4 regions of the Arthrobacter sp. SAFR-023 genome follow, and region 3 is predicted to be linked to each of the others. Evidence: riboswitches for the same ligand, from Rfam matches in the RefSeq annotation. Region 3 holds a riboswitch; each other region holds the start of a gene.
What was found. Region 3 has a riboswitch for thiamine pyrophosphate ahead of ACTHQX_RS15065 (ECF transporter S component). Riboswitches for the same ligand answer to the same signal wherever they lie in the genome.

Region 1 (3,101 bases), on a different contig from region 3:
AGCGGGGCGTTGTCCGGCGTGCCGGGCCGGGCCCGGGCGGTGGCTTCGAGCAGCTCGAGCTCTGCGACTGCCGGCACCAGCGCCTGGGCGTCGCGCAGCAGCTGGTAGACACCCCCGGCGCTGGTGCCCGGCACGCCGTCCTCACGCTGGGTGGCGCCGATCACCACCGTGCCGTCCCGGCGGGGCACCACGTACACCGGCACGCCCCGCACCATGCCGCGGACCGTTGCGGTGAGCAGGGGCTGCAGGTGTTCGGGGACCCTGAGCCTGAGGATGTCTCCGTAGACCGGGCGCAGCGGCAGCTGCAGGCCTTCCGGAAGGTTCTGCAGGCCCGCCGCGGCCAGGCCGTTGGCCACCACCGTCTCGGCCGCCGTGACGGACCCGCCGCCCGCCAGCCGTACCCCGCAGACCCGTGCGTCGTCCCAGAGCAGGCCGGCGGCGTACTCCCGCACCGCGTATCCCTCTGCTGCCGCATTTTCCTGACGTTGCGCGGCCAGCTCGGCAGCAAGGGCCCTGACGAGTCTGCGCGGATCCACCTGGTGGTCCGCCGGGATGTCGAGGGCGCAGGAGATCCCGGGGCTGACCAGCGGCTCCCGGGAACGTGCCTCGCGGATGGTCAGCGGTTCAACGTTCAGGCCGTGGGCCCGCTGCACGTCCCGCAGGTCCATCAGGGCCCGGCGGTCGGCCGGATCGGCACCCACTGCCAGGGTGGGCGTCGTCAGGTAACCGGCATCCACGCCGGAAGTGAGGGTGGCCGCAAACTCAGGCCATCTGGCGGAGGATTCCAGCATCAGTTCCAGGAGCCCTTCCTCCTGGTAATGCAGTTCGCTGACCGGGGCGAGCATGCCCGCCGCAGCCCAGCTTGCACCGCTGCCCGGGGCTTCATCTATGAGCACCACCGAACGGCCGGAGCGCCGTGCTTCCCAGGCGATGCCGTGGCCAACCACTCCGCCGCCAATGACGGCTACATCGGCCTCAAGTACGCCGGGCTCCAGGGGTCCCAGGGAGCGTTCATCGCCACTGGTTTTAGGGGGCATGGAATTCCTTCCCTACGCCGGTACTAACCGGATCAGGTCAAGCGGTCGGCTCTGACGCCCTCTCAGCCCTGCGTCTTTATGACAGCAGCAACGGGCTCCCGCGGTACCTGCCCAGTTTAGAGGAACTAAGGTGGTTGCCATGACCGTGCACTCTGCCCACACCGCTGCCCGCCTGTACCTCTGCACCGACGCCCGCAAGGACCGCGGAGACTTCGCGGACTTCGTGGACGCGGCGTTCGCCGGCGGTGTGGACATCATCCAGTTGCGGGACAAGAGCATCGAGGCAGCCGAGGAACTCGAGCTGCTGGAAGTAGTCCATGCTGCCGCCCGCAGGCACGGCCGGCTTTGGGCCGTCAATGACCGCGCCGACATCGCGTCCATAGCCGGCGCACCGGTGTTCCACATCGGCCAGAAGGACCTGCCGCTCCGGGCCGCCCGGAAGCTGCTGCACGATTCCACCGTGATCGGGCTGTCCACCCACAGCACAGACCAGGTGGATGCCGCCGTCGGCGCCGCCCACGGGCGCAGCGGCCTGGACTATTTCTGCGTGGGCCCGCTGTGGGCTACCCCCACCAAGCCCGGGCGCGCCGCCGTCGGGCTTGACCTGGTGCGCTACGCAGCGGAGGCCGTCCGCACCGCAAACGAGGAACGGGTCGGCGGCCTGCTGCTGCCCTGGTTCGCGATTGGCGGGATCGACCGCACCAACGTGGAGCAGGTCCTGGCGGCGGGAGCCAGCCGCATCGTCGTCGTGCGGGCCATCACCGAGGCGCCAGACCCGGCGGCAGCCGCGGCGGAACTGCTCGACGCCCTCGAAGCGACGTCCCCGGCCGCCGTCTCCTAAGCGGAGCGGCCTGCACGCGGGCGCAGAGAGGGCGCTGGGCTACCCGCTCAGGCCCAGCTGGACCATGCGCCGGGAGTGGTTCTCCACGACTTCGGCGGTGATGTCCCGGACCAGCTCGCGTGCTGTGGCGTCCGTGGCACCGGGCTCCGCCTCGACGAACAGCTCGCCAAGAAAGGCGTGTTCGTGGCCCACGCGCTGGGCCTGCGTGATCGCTTCGCCGAGGAGGCGCCGGCCCCACAGCGCCAGCCTGGACGCGAGCCGGGGATCGTCCGCCAGCGCCCCGCTGAGCCGATCCCGAAGCACGGCTGTGGCCTCTTCCGACGACTGGATCTGCTCAATGACGTCACGGGTTCCGGCATCCACAAACCGGGCCACGGCCCGGTAGAAATCGGCGGAGACCGTGTCCACCACGTAGGCCTTCATCAGGGACTCGTACCAGTCCGCCGGGCGGGTCCGTTCATGGAAGTGGTCCACGGCCAGCTGGAACGGCAGCATCGCATCTTCGACGTCGACGCCCATCCCGGCCAGCTTGGCGCTCACGAGCTCGTAGTGCTGGAATTCGAGGACGGCGATCCTGCCGAGCACGGCACGGTCGTGCAGCGTGGGTGAGTAACGGGCGTCCGACGAGAGCCGTTCGAATGCGGACAGTTCGCCGTAGGCCATCACGCCGAACAGGTCCGCGACGAAGCGGTCGTAGCGAGCGGTGTCAGCCGAGGATGTGCCCATAATCCAAGACTAACGGCGCAATTCGGGCTAACCTGATTTTCGTGTCACATCATCGGTTGTCGCCCAACGTCCACGAGCAGACCAACGCGCTCGAGGAGGCATTGAGCGCGCTGCGGACGGAGCTGGAGCTACCGGGGGAATTCCCCGAGGACGTGCTCAAGGAAGCCGAAGCGGCCGTCGCGGACCGGGGATTCCCGGCCCTGGACCTGACCGGAGTGGACTTCCTGACCATCGATCCGCCGTCGTCCACCGACCTTGACCAGGCACTGTTCATCGAACGGCTCGGTGAGGGCTACCGGATCCTCTATGCCATTGCCGATGTTCCGTCGTTCGTGCAGCCGGGCGGCGCTCTCGACGCCGAGACCCGCCGCCGAGGACAGACCTTCTATGCCCCGGACGGCCGGATCCCGCTGCATCCGGAGGTCATCAGCGAGAACGCCGGCAGCCTGCTGGCAGGGCAGCTGTGCTCCGCCTTCGTCTGGGAGTTCGAACTCGAC
Region 2 (3,101 bases), on a different contig from region 3:
GAGGGTGACCGCTACATTCGGTCATTCATCGCCGCGGTCAGCCGCCGGGAGCAGCCCCAAGCCTCCTAAAGGCCCGGCCTCCTGGGCAACGTTCCGGCGCCCACATCCGGCCGGCCCCCAATGCCAGCCGGACGTGGTCACGACCGCCGGCTAGTTGCTCGCGGACTCCGGAAGCCGCAGCTCCGGCAGATATACCTTTCCGCCTGCAGCCAGGAACTCCTGGCTCTTCTCGCGCATGCCCTCCGCCATCTCCGCGAGGGCGGCCTGCGCCTCGGCGGAGCCGTACTCGTTCCGGATGTCCTGGCTGATCCGCATGGAGCAGAACTTGGGACCGCACATGGAGCAGAAGTGCGCCGTCTTGGCGGGCTCGGCAGGCAGTGTCTCGTCATGGAAGGACTCGGCCGTCACCGGGTCCAGGGACAGCGCGAACTGGTCGCGCCAGCGGAACTCGAACCGGGCCTTGGACAGCGCATCGTCCCGCTCGTTCGCGCCGGGGTGACCCTTCGCAAGGTCGGCCGCGTGGGCGGCGATCTTGTAGGTAATGACGCCGGTCTTCACATCGTCCTTGTTCGGCAGGCCCAGGTGTTCCTTGGGCGTGACGTAGCACAGCATGGCCGTGCCGTACCGGGCGATTTCGGTGGCGCCGATGGCCGAGGTGATGTGGTCGTAGCCGGGGGCCACGTCCGTGACCAGCGGGCCCAATGTGTAGAAGGGCGCACCCTTGCAGAGCTCCTGCTGGCGCTCAACGTTCTCACGCACCAGGTGGAACGGGATGTGCCCGGGCCCTTCCACCATCACCTGCACGTCGTACTCCCAGGCCCGCTGGGTCAGCTCAGCCAGGGTGTCCAGTTCGGCGAACTGCGCGGCGTCGTTGGCGTCCGCCGTCGCGCCCGGCCGGAGGCCGTCGCCCAATGAGAAGGCGACATCGTACTTCGCGAAGATCTCGCACAGCTCGTCGAAGTGGGTGTACAGGAAGTTTTCCTGGTGATGGGCCAGGCACCAGCCGGCCATGATCGAGCCGCCGCGGGAGACGATGCCGGTGACACGGTTCGCCGTGAGCGGGACGTACCGCAGCAGCACGCCGGCGTGGATGGTCATGTAGTCCACACCCTGTTCGCACTGCTCGATGACGGTGTCGCGGAAGATTTCCCAGGTCAGGGCGTTCGCCTCGCCGTTGACCTTTTCCAGGGCCTGGTAGATCGGGACCGTGCCGATGGGGACGGGGGAGTTGCGGATGAGCCACTCACGGGTGGTGTGGATGTCATCGCCCGTGGACAGGTCCATCACCGTGTCCGCGCCCCACTGGGTGGCCCACTGCAGCTTGTCTACCTCCTCGGCGATGGAGCTGGTGACCGCCGAGTTGCCGATGTTGGCGTTGATCTTCACAAGGAACGCCTTGCCGATAATCATCGGCTCGGATTCCGGGTGGTTGATGTTGGTGGGGATGATGGCCCGTCCGGCGGCGAGTTCGCTGCGGACCAGTTCCACATCGCAGTTCTCGCGGAGGGCCACGAAGCGCATCTCGGGGGTGATGGTTCCCTGCCGCGCATAGTGCATCTGCGTCACAGTCTTCCCGTCCGCCGCACGGCGGGGCACCGGCCGGGCGCCTTTCCATTCGGCAGAAGCCGCGCCGCGGCGCACGGCTGATCTGCCGTCGTCGAGCAGGTTCCGTCCACGGCCGTCGTACGGCTCCGTGTCCGCCCGTGCCGCAATCCATTCCGCGCGGAACGGCGCAAGGCCCACCACCGGGTCGCTGCCCGGACCCGCCGTGCGGTAAACGCGCAGCGGCTCGTTCTGCTCACCGTTCGGTGAAGGCTCCAGCGCGATTTCCGTTACCGGAACCCGCAGGCCGTCCCCCTCCAGATAAGCCAGTGAATGGGATTTCAGCGACTGCGTTACGGCGGCGGAACCATTTTGGGCAGGGGTCTGCTGTGATTTCTGGGTGCTCAATTTACTGCTCACTTCCTTCGCCGGCATTACCCGGACAGGTTCAACGGTCGCAGGCTGCACCAGCCTGATCTCAGCCCCTGCAGGGGCACCCGTGTGGTCGTAGACGAAGCTACCACAGCTGCGCCTTAGGCTAGGGTCATGGCGCACATCATCGAATTCAGCGGACCCGTGCTCACTGCGGCGGATGAGGAACGCCGCGGGCTCTGGGCGGTGGACGGGAAGCTGACGTTCAATGCTCCCGGCCAGCGCCCGGACGCCGTGCTGGACGGCTGGGTCCTGCCCGGCTTCGTCGACGCCCACTGCCACATCGGGCTGGGTCCGGGCGGTGCCGTGGACGACGACGTGGCGTATGACCAGGCCATGACGGACCGCAACGCCGGCACGCTGCTGGTCCGGGACGCGGGAGCGGCCAGCGACACCAGATGGCTGCAGCAGCGGGCCGACACGCCGCGGATCATCAGGGCCGGCCGGCATGTGGCCCGGTCCCGCCGGTACCTGAGGAACTTTGCGGTGGAAGTCGAGCCGGAGGGCCTCGTGGAAGCGGTGCGCAAGCAGGCGAGGGAGGGGGACGGCTGGGTCAAGCTGGTGGGGGACTGGATCGACCGGACCGCGGGCGACCTCGCGCCGTCGTTCCCGGCCGCTGCCGTGCGGGACGCCGTCCGGGCCGCCCACGACGAGGGGGCCAGGGTCACGGCGCACTGCTTCGGCGAGGACACCCTGGACGACATGCTGGACGCCGGCATCGACTGCATCGAGCACGCCACGGGCCTGCTGCCCAGGCACATCCCCCGGTTCGTTGAGCAGCAGGTGCCGATCGTGCCGACACTCATCAACATCGCCACCTTCCCGGACATCGCCAGCCAGGCTGAGGAGAAGTTCCCGCGGTATGCGGAGCACATGCGCGCACTGTGGGCCCGCCGTCGCGAGCGTGTCCTGGAAGCCTACGAGGCCGGCGTCGAAATCTATGCGGGAACGGATGCCGGCAGCGTGATCCGCCACGGCCGCGTCGCGGACGAAATCCTCGAACTCCACGCCACCGGGCTTCCGGCACGTGCGGCGCTGGACGCGGCCTGCTGGCGTGCCCGCCGCTGGCTGGGGGCCGAGGGCCTGGCGGAAGGCGCGGACGCTGACGTGGTGCTGTGCCGGGAAGA
Region 3 (3,101 bases):
CGAAAGGACCCGGCGCCGCAGGTTGCGGTGCCGGGTCCGGCTGTTGTGAGCCCGGCCGAGGTCATCAGCACTGCCAGGTTCAGAACAGAAGCAGTATGGCCTGCCGTGCTTGGGGTAACCCGGTCGCGGCCCGGATGGGGCTGCCGGGCAACCCACCCCGTGTGGGGGGCCTCGACGTGGTGGGTCCTGACAGCTGCGACCCGGCAGGGAGGCCTAGACGATGTCCTGTGTCTTGGCGAAGCGGGTAATGGCCCGCTGGGTGCCTCGGTTGGCCAGCACCTGGATGACCGCGCTCACGGAGGCGGACACGAGGGCGAACGTGAGGGCCGTGCGCAGTGTGGTGGGGACGTCGTCCTTATCGCCCTTGGGCGGCTTCCGGCCCGTGATTTTTTCCCAGATGGTGTCGACGGCCTTGGTGCCGGCGAACCCCGCCAGCAGGCTGATGCCTGTGCCAAGCAGTTTGATGAAGAAACTCATTGCGGAACTCCTCGCGTGATGAACACTGGTCTTTCCTTAGCCTAGCCGCATGGAGCGGTGGATCTCCCGCAACGCCTGCACCACGAGGTCGTGGTCCGCCTTCTGCGGCAGCCCGGACACGGTGACCACAGCCACCGCCCCCACACCCCGCACATAGACGGGGAAGGCTCCGCCGTGCGCAGCGTAGGTCGACTGGTCAAACCAAGCGTTGTCCTCGATCCGTCCGCCGCCGGCCCTGCCGCGCAGGCCCACCAGCAGCGACGGTTCCTCGTAGCGCACGGCAGTCCGCTGTTTGGCCCGCACCCAGCCTTCGTTGTCCGGTGTGGCGCCCTCGAGCGCCACATGGAAGAGCACCTGCTCCCCCTTGGTGATGTCGATGGCGATGGGCAGGTTGTCCTCCTTGCCCCGTTCGACCAGTTCCAGGCCCAGCGCCAGGGCATCGTCCTTACTGAACCTCGGGAACTGGAGTTCAGCAATCTCCCCTTCGATCTGCCCAATCAGGGCTTCCAGGGCTCCCGCCGGCTGTTCGGCGGAGGAATCGGGGTCAAAGGCGGGCAGGGCGGCGGTGCCCGAGTCCTGTTGCGTCATGGCCCCAATCTACTCCGGGCCGCTGTCGCGACGCCGCATGTAAACTCCGGCATTGTGACAGCGACCCCCGGGTTCATGGCCGGACGAGGTGTAAACTGGATCAGCCCACAAGGGCAGATTTATCACGACAGGGGAGCGCCGCCGTCGGGATGCAAAGGCAACTGCCAGAGCAACCGCGGAAGGGCGCTGAGAGTGCGGACAGCCGCAGACCCTCGAACCTGATCCGGCTAGTACCGGCGCAAGGGAGTCGAGTTCTCAGAGTGCCCGGCAGCGCGAGGCCCAGCCACCCGCAGCCGGGGGAACGCTTTCCCCTCCTGTTCCTCAGGAGGACCATCATGACAACTGCAGCAATCAAGAAGACCAGCTACAGCTGGCGCGTGGCGGACATCGTTGTGGCGGCGCTCATCGCCGTTGCCGGCGGCGTCATCTTCTGGGCCTGGTCCCAGGGCGCCAACCTCATCTCCACCCCGGTCAACGCCGTCTACCCTCCGCTGACCGGCCTCTACGCCGGCGGCTGGATGATTCCGGCGGTCCTGGGGATGCTCATCATCCGCAAGCCCGGCGCGGCCCTGTTCTGTGAGGGTGTGGCTGCCACCGGCGAGCTGCTCATGGGCTCGCAGTACGGCACCACGGTGCTCATTTCCGGCGTTCTGCAGGGCCTGGGGGCGGAGCTTGTGTTCGCCGCCTTCGCTTACAAGAAGTTCAACCTGCCCGCCTCGCTGCTTGCAGGGGCAGGCGCAGGACTGTTCTGCGGGCTCAACGACTCCTTCGCCCCCTGGGGCTGGAACATCGCCTACGCCGCCGGCGACAAGCTGGCATACATCGTGTTCTGCGCCATTTCCGGCGCGGTCATCGCCGGCGCCCTGTCCTGGATCGCCGCCCGCGGCCTTGCCAAGACGGGCGTGCTGAGTTCCTTCGCGTCCCGGAAGGCAGCCACGGAGCCCGTCTTCTCCTGATGCCCGGACCAGACGACGCCGGCGTCCGCCCAGCCGCGGTCACCGCCCGCGGCTGGGGCTGGCGCCACGCAGGCCGCACCAAACCGGCCGTCCATGCCCTCGACCTTGACATTCGCCCCGGCGAGCGGGTCATGCTGCTGGGCCCTTCCGGAGCCGGCAAGTCCACGCTGCTTCACGCCCTGGCCGGCGTGCTGGGGGACAGTGACGCGGACGACGCCGGGACTCCCGACCGTGAGGACGCGGACGAGAGCGGCGAGCTGCTGATCGACGGCGCGCCGCCCCGTTCCCGGCGCGGCCGCGCCGGGCTCATGCAGCAGGACCCGGAAACGCAGGTGGTGCTCTCGCGCCTCGGCGACGACGTCGCCTTCGGCGCCGAGAACCTGTCGGTGCCCCGCGAGGAGATCTGGCGCCGCGTGCACGAGGCGCTGGACGACGTCGGACTTTCGCACCTTCCCCTGAACCACCCGACGTCGGCCCTGTCCGGCGGCCAGAAGCAGCGCCTGGCGCTCGCCGGCATCCTGGCGATGCGGCCTGGACTCCTCCTGCTGGACGAGCCCACCGCGAATCTCGACCCGGACGGCGTCCTGGAAGTCCGGGACGCTGTGGGCCGCTGCCTCGACAAGACAGGGGCCACCCTGGTGGTGGTGGAGCACCGGGTAGCTGCCTGGAAAGACCTGGTGGACCGGATCGTGGTCCTGCAGCCGGGGTCCGCCTCGGACGGAGCGGTGCTGATCGACGGGACCCCGGACGAGGTTCTCGAGCAGGCGCGCGGGATGCTCACTGCCGCCGGCGTCTGGGTCCCCGGCTACGTTCCTGAGACGCGGCGCCGTTCAGCTGCCGGCGCTCTTCCGTCCTCCGGACATGGCGCCGGCCAGCTGCTGCTGGCGGCCGAGAGGCTTGCCGTGTCGCGGGAACGTCCACGCCGCAGCGGCTTCCGCTCCGTACCCCCCGAGCCCGTTCTGCGTGACGTCACAGCGCAGGTCCGAGCGGGCGAGGCGCTGACCGTCACAGGTCCCAACGGCGCCGGCAAGTCCACCTTCGCGCTGACCCTCGCCGGGCTATTGCCGCCGGTGGACGGCA
Region 4 (3,101 bases), on a different contig from region 3:
CGGTGAGGCCCCCCGCCCCGCCGCCGCCGCACCGGAAAGCCCCGTGGTGCACCGCGCTCCGGAAACGGAAAGCGTCTCCGGACGGCCCGGCGCAGTGCTCACCTTTGGCGGCGAGAAAGTGGTGCTTCCGTTTGTCGATCACAGCGATGAACCGGTGAAGGAACCGCCGGCCCTGACGCTGGACCGCCTGGAGGAAGCCTTCGCGCACCTCGGCGCTCCGATTGCCCCCGCCGAAGAGGAGGAGGCCAAGGACGAGGCTCCCGCGCCGGCGCGCCCGGAAAGCCAGCGCCCGGAAAGCCAGCAGCCGGAGGGCCAGCAGGCCGCAAGCCAGCCCGCGGCTCAGCCTGCTGCACGGCAGCCGGTGGAAAGCCCCGCGGCACCGTCCCGCAGCCGCCGTCCGCGCCGCAACCGCAGTGCCAGCCGCCCCCAGGGTGCAGCCAACGAGACATCCGTGGAACACCACGAGGTTGCTCCGGCTGCAGCCGCCGGGCACTCGCACGAGGCCAAGGCGCCTGAGGCAGGCAATGCGCAGACGGCCAAGGCGGCTCCGCGGCCGGCCAGCGAACCGATCATTCTGGGGGTCGGCGTACCCGCCTCAGAACTGTAGGAACAAGCGCCACTGAAAGGTCCGGCACCGCGGTTGCGGTGCCGGACCTTTCTGGTTCCGGACATTCGTCCGCCGGCAAAGGGCAGTAGCCGAATGGCAGCAGGCAAGGGGAGGGGACAACAGCGCACGCCGAAGCCTGTCGCAATCGTCAAACTTGGCGCCGCGCACTAAACCAACCGCTAGGCTGGAGGACTGACACGGGGTGCCGCGCAAGGGCCGGCTGAGATCCAAACCCGTTGAACCTGTCCGGTTAGCACCGGCGAAGGGATGTCTTCTTTGTCATCAACACTGTCATCCGCGTCACTCCTGCCGGCACCCGCGGCCGCCGACAAGTCACTCCTGGAAACCGATGAGCCGGGCATTCAGAGGGCCCGCGACGTTCCCCGCGTCCTGGCCATCGCAGGCTCGGACCCTTCTGGCGGTGCAGGCATCCAGGCCGATCTGAAAAGCATTGCGGCCCACGGCGGCTACGGGATGGCCGCAATAACAGCCCTCACTGCGCAGAACACCACCGGCGTGCTCGGCGTGCACGTTCCGCCAGCCTCCTTCCTGTCAGCGCAACTGGACGCTGTCAGCGACGACATCCACGTGGACGCCGTGAAGATCGGCATGCTTGGCGATGAACGTGTCATCGCTGCCGTCCGCGGCTGGCTCGAAAAGGTAAGGCCCGGCGTCGTGGTCCTCGATCCGGTGATGGTGGCTACCAGCGGTGACCGCCTCCTCCAGGAATCTGCAGAGGCGGCACTCCGGAAACTGCTGCCTCTGGCGCACCTGATTACACCGAACCTTCCCGAACTGGCCATGCTCCTGGGGGAACCGGAGGCCGGGGACTGGGCCGCCGCGCTCGACCAGGGCAGGCGGCTGGCGGACCAGACCGGTGCCACGGTCCTCGTCAAAGGTGGGCACCTGAACGGCTCAACCTGCCCGGACGCCCTCGTGAACACTGCCGGGCTGCTCTCGGCGGAGGTGGTGGAGGTTGCGGGCGAACGGATCAGCACGCGGAACAGCCACGGCACCGGATGCTCGCTCTCCTCGGCCATGGCCACGGCCCAGGCGCGGCTGGATGACTGGGAAGCGTCACTGCGGGCGGTCAAACCGTGGCTGGCCGGGGCCCTGCGGACCTCCGGATTGCTGGAAGTCGGCGCCGGCAACGGACCGGTCAACCATTTCCACCACCTCCGCCAGACTGAAACGACAGCCCAGCCCGAGCCCAAGGGCGCCTTCGCCGAACTGCTGCGCGCCGAGACCGCTGCCGACCTCGAAGACATTTATGGCCTGGGCTTCATCCGTGGGCTTGCCGACGGCACCCTGGCGGAGAAGGAATTCGCGTACTACCTGGCACAGGATGCCATCTACCTCAACGGCTACTCCCGGGTCCTGGCCAGGGCCAGCGCGCTGGCGCCAACCGAGTCCGAGCAGCTGTTCTGGGCGCGCTCCGCCCAGCAGTGCCTGGAAGTTGAATCGGAACTGCACCGCAACTGGCTCAGCACGCGAACCGTGCAGCCGGAGCTGGGCCCGGTCACGAAAGCTTACGTCGATCATCTGCTCGCGGCTTCGGCAGGCGGCAGCTACGCAGTGATGGTTGCCGCTGTGCTGCCGTGCTTCTGGCTGTACGCCGAGGTGGGGGAGAGTCTGCACGCCGAATATGTGGCCGCCGGAGCGCAGGCCGGGCACCCGTACGCGGAGTGGCTGCGGACGTACGCCGACGAGGACTTCGCCGCCGCCACCCTGCGGGCCATCGAAATCGCCGACGACGCCGGCCGGGCCGCGTCAGCGGGGGAGCGCGCGGCGATGATCACTGCTTTCCGGCAGTCCTGCCGGTACGAGGTGGAATTTTTCGACGCGCCGAGCCGCCACAGCTGAGCGGAAGCCGGCCCGCTACCCGGTAAGATAATCGCGCACGGCATCGGATGTGCGGGAAAGCGGCACCTGTGGCGCTTATCACGGACAACCCGCCGCTGCCAGCCTCATTTGCGGCCGACGACGGAATTAGCGTATTCTAGATCTTCGGTGCTTACGCCAACACTTGGGTTATGACCCGGGATCGTCCACTCGGACAGGTTCCTGGGATAGCTCACGGGTTCCCCCGGGGAATCCACGGCGTTGAGGCACAGCGAGAACCAGGCCAATTTCCGGACCCGGCTTCCGCACGCAAATTTAGTAATAGACGTCGAGAGAAGTGAGTTCCCAAGTGGTGTACGCGATTGTCCGCGCAGGCGGCCGCCAAGAGAAGGTTTCCGTTGGAGACTTCGTTACCCTGAACCGCGTCGCCGGTGGAGCTGGCAGCACCATTGAGCTGCCCGCGCTGCTTCTGGTGGACGGTGACAAGGTCACCTCCGCAGCTGCGGACCTGGCCAAGGTAACTGTCACGGCTGAGATCCTCCAGGACCTCCGTGGTCCGAAGATCGTCATCCAGAAGTTCAAGAACAAGACCGGTTACAAGAAGCGCCAGGGTCACCGCCAGGAACTGACCAAGGTCAAGATCACCGGTATC

Region 1: another riboswitch for thiamine pyrophosphate. It lies ahead of thiO (glycine oxidase ThiO); the one in region 3 lies ahead of ACTHQX_RS15065 (ECF transporter S component).
Region 2: another riboswitch for thiamine pyrophosphate. It lies ahead of thiC (phosphomethylpyrimidine synthase ThiC); the one in region 3 lies ahead of ACTHQX_RS15065 (ECF transporter S component).
Region 4: another riboswitch for thiamine pyrophosphate. It lies ahead of ACTHQX_RS05190 (bifunctional hydroxymethylpyrimidine kinase/phosphomethylpyrimidine kinase); the one in region 3 lies ahead of ACTHQX_RS15065 (ECF transporter S component).

What each region holds. Positions count from the first base shown of each region.
Region 1 covers NZ_JBQCMF010000001.1:355,977-359,077, forward strand. The annotation lists gene thiO (glycine oxidase ThiO) at 1-1,037, opposite strand, end outside; TPP riboswitch at 1,029-1,149, opposite strand; gene thiE (thiamine phosphate synthase) at 1,177-1,878, shown strand; gene ACTHQX_RS01650 (ferritin-like fold-containing protein) at 1,918-2,604, opposite strand; gene ACTHQX_RS01655 (RNB domain-containing ribonuclease) at 2,646-3,101, shown strand, end outside.
Region 2 covers NZ_JBQCMF010000001.1:18,021-21,121, reverse strand. The annotation lists gene ACTHQX_RS00125 (alpha/beta fold hydrolase) at 1-69, shown strand, start outside; gene thiC (phosphomethylpyrimidine synthase ThiC) at 151-1,950, opposite strand; TPP riboswitch at 1,946-2,053, opposite strand; gene ACTHQX_RS00115 (amidohydrolase family protein) at 2,089-3,101, shown strand, end outside.
Region 3 covers NZ_JBQCMF010000013.1:128,977-132,077, reverse strand. The annotation lists gene ACTHQX_RS15075 (DUF4235 domain-containing protein) at 214-477, opposite strand; gene ACTHQX_RS15070 (heme-degrading domain-containing protein) at 514-1,065, opposite strand; TPP riboswitch at 1,185-1,328, shown strand; gene ACTHQX_RS15065 (ECF transporter S component) at 1,401-2,021, shown strand; gene ACTHQX_RS15060 (ABC transporter ATP-binding protein) at 2,021-3,101, shown strand, end outside.
Region 4 covers NZ_JBQCMF010000003.1:205,243-208,343, reverse strand. The annotation lists gene ACTHQX_RS05195 (Rne/Rng family ribonuclease) at 1-607, shown strand, start outside; TPP riboswitch at 796-892, shown strand; gene ACTHQX_RS05190 (bifunctional hydroxymethylpyrimidine kinase/phosphomethylpyrimidine kinase) at 947-2,470, shown strand; gene rplU (50S ribosomal protein L21) at 2,799-3,101, shown strand, end outside.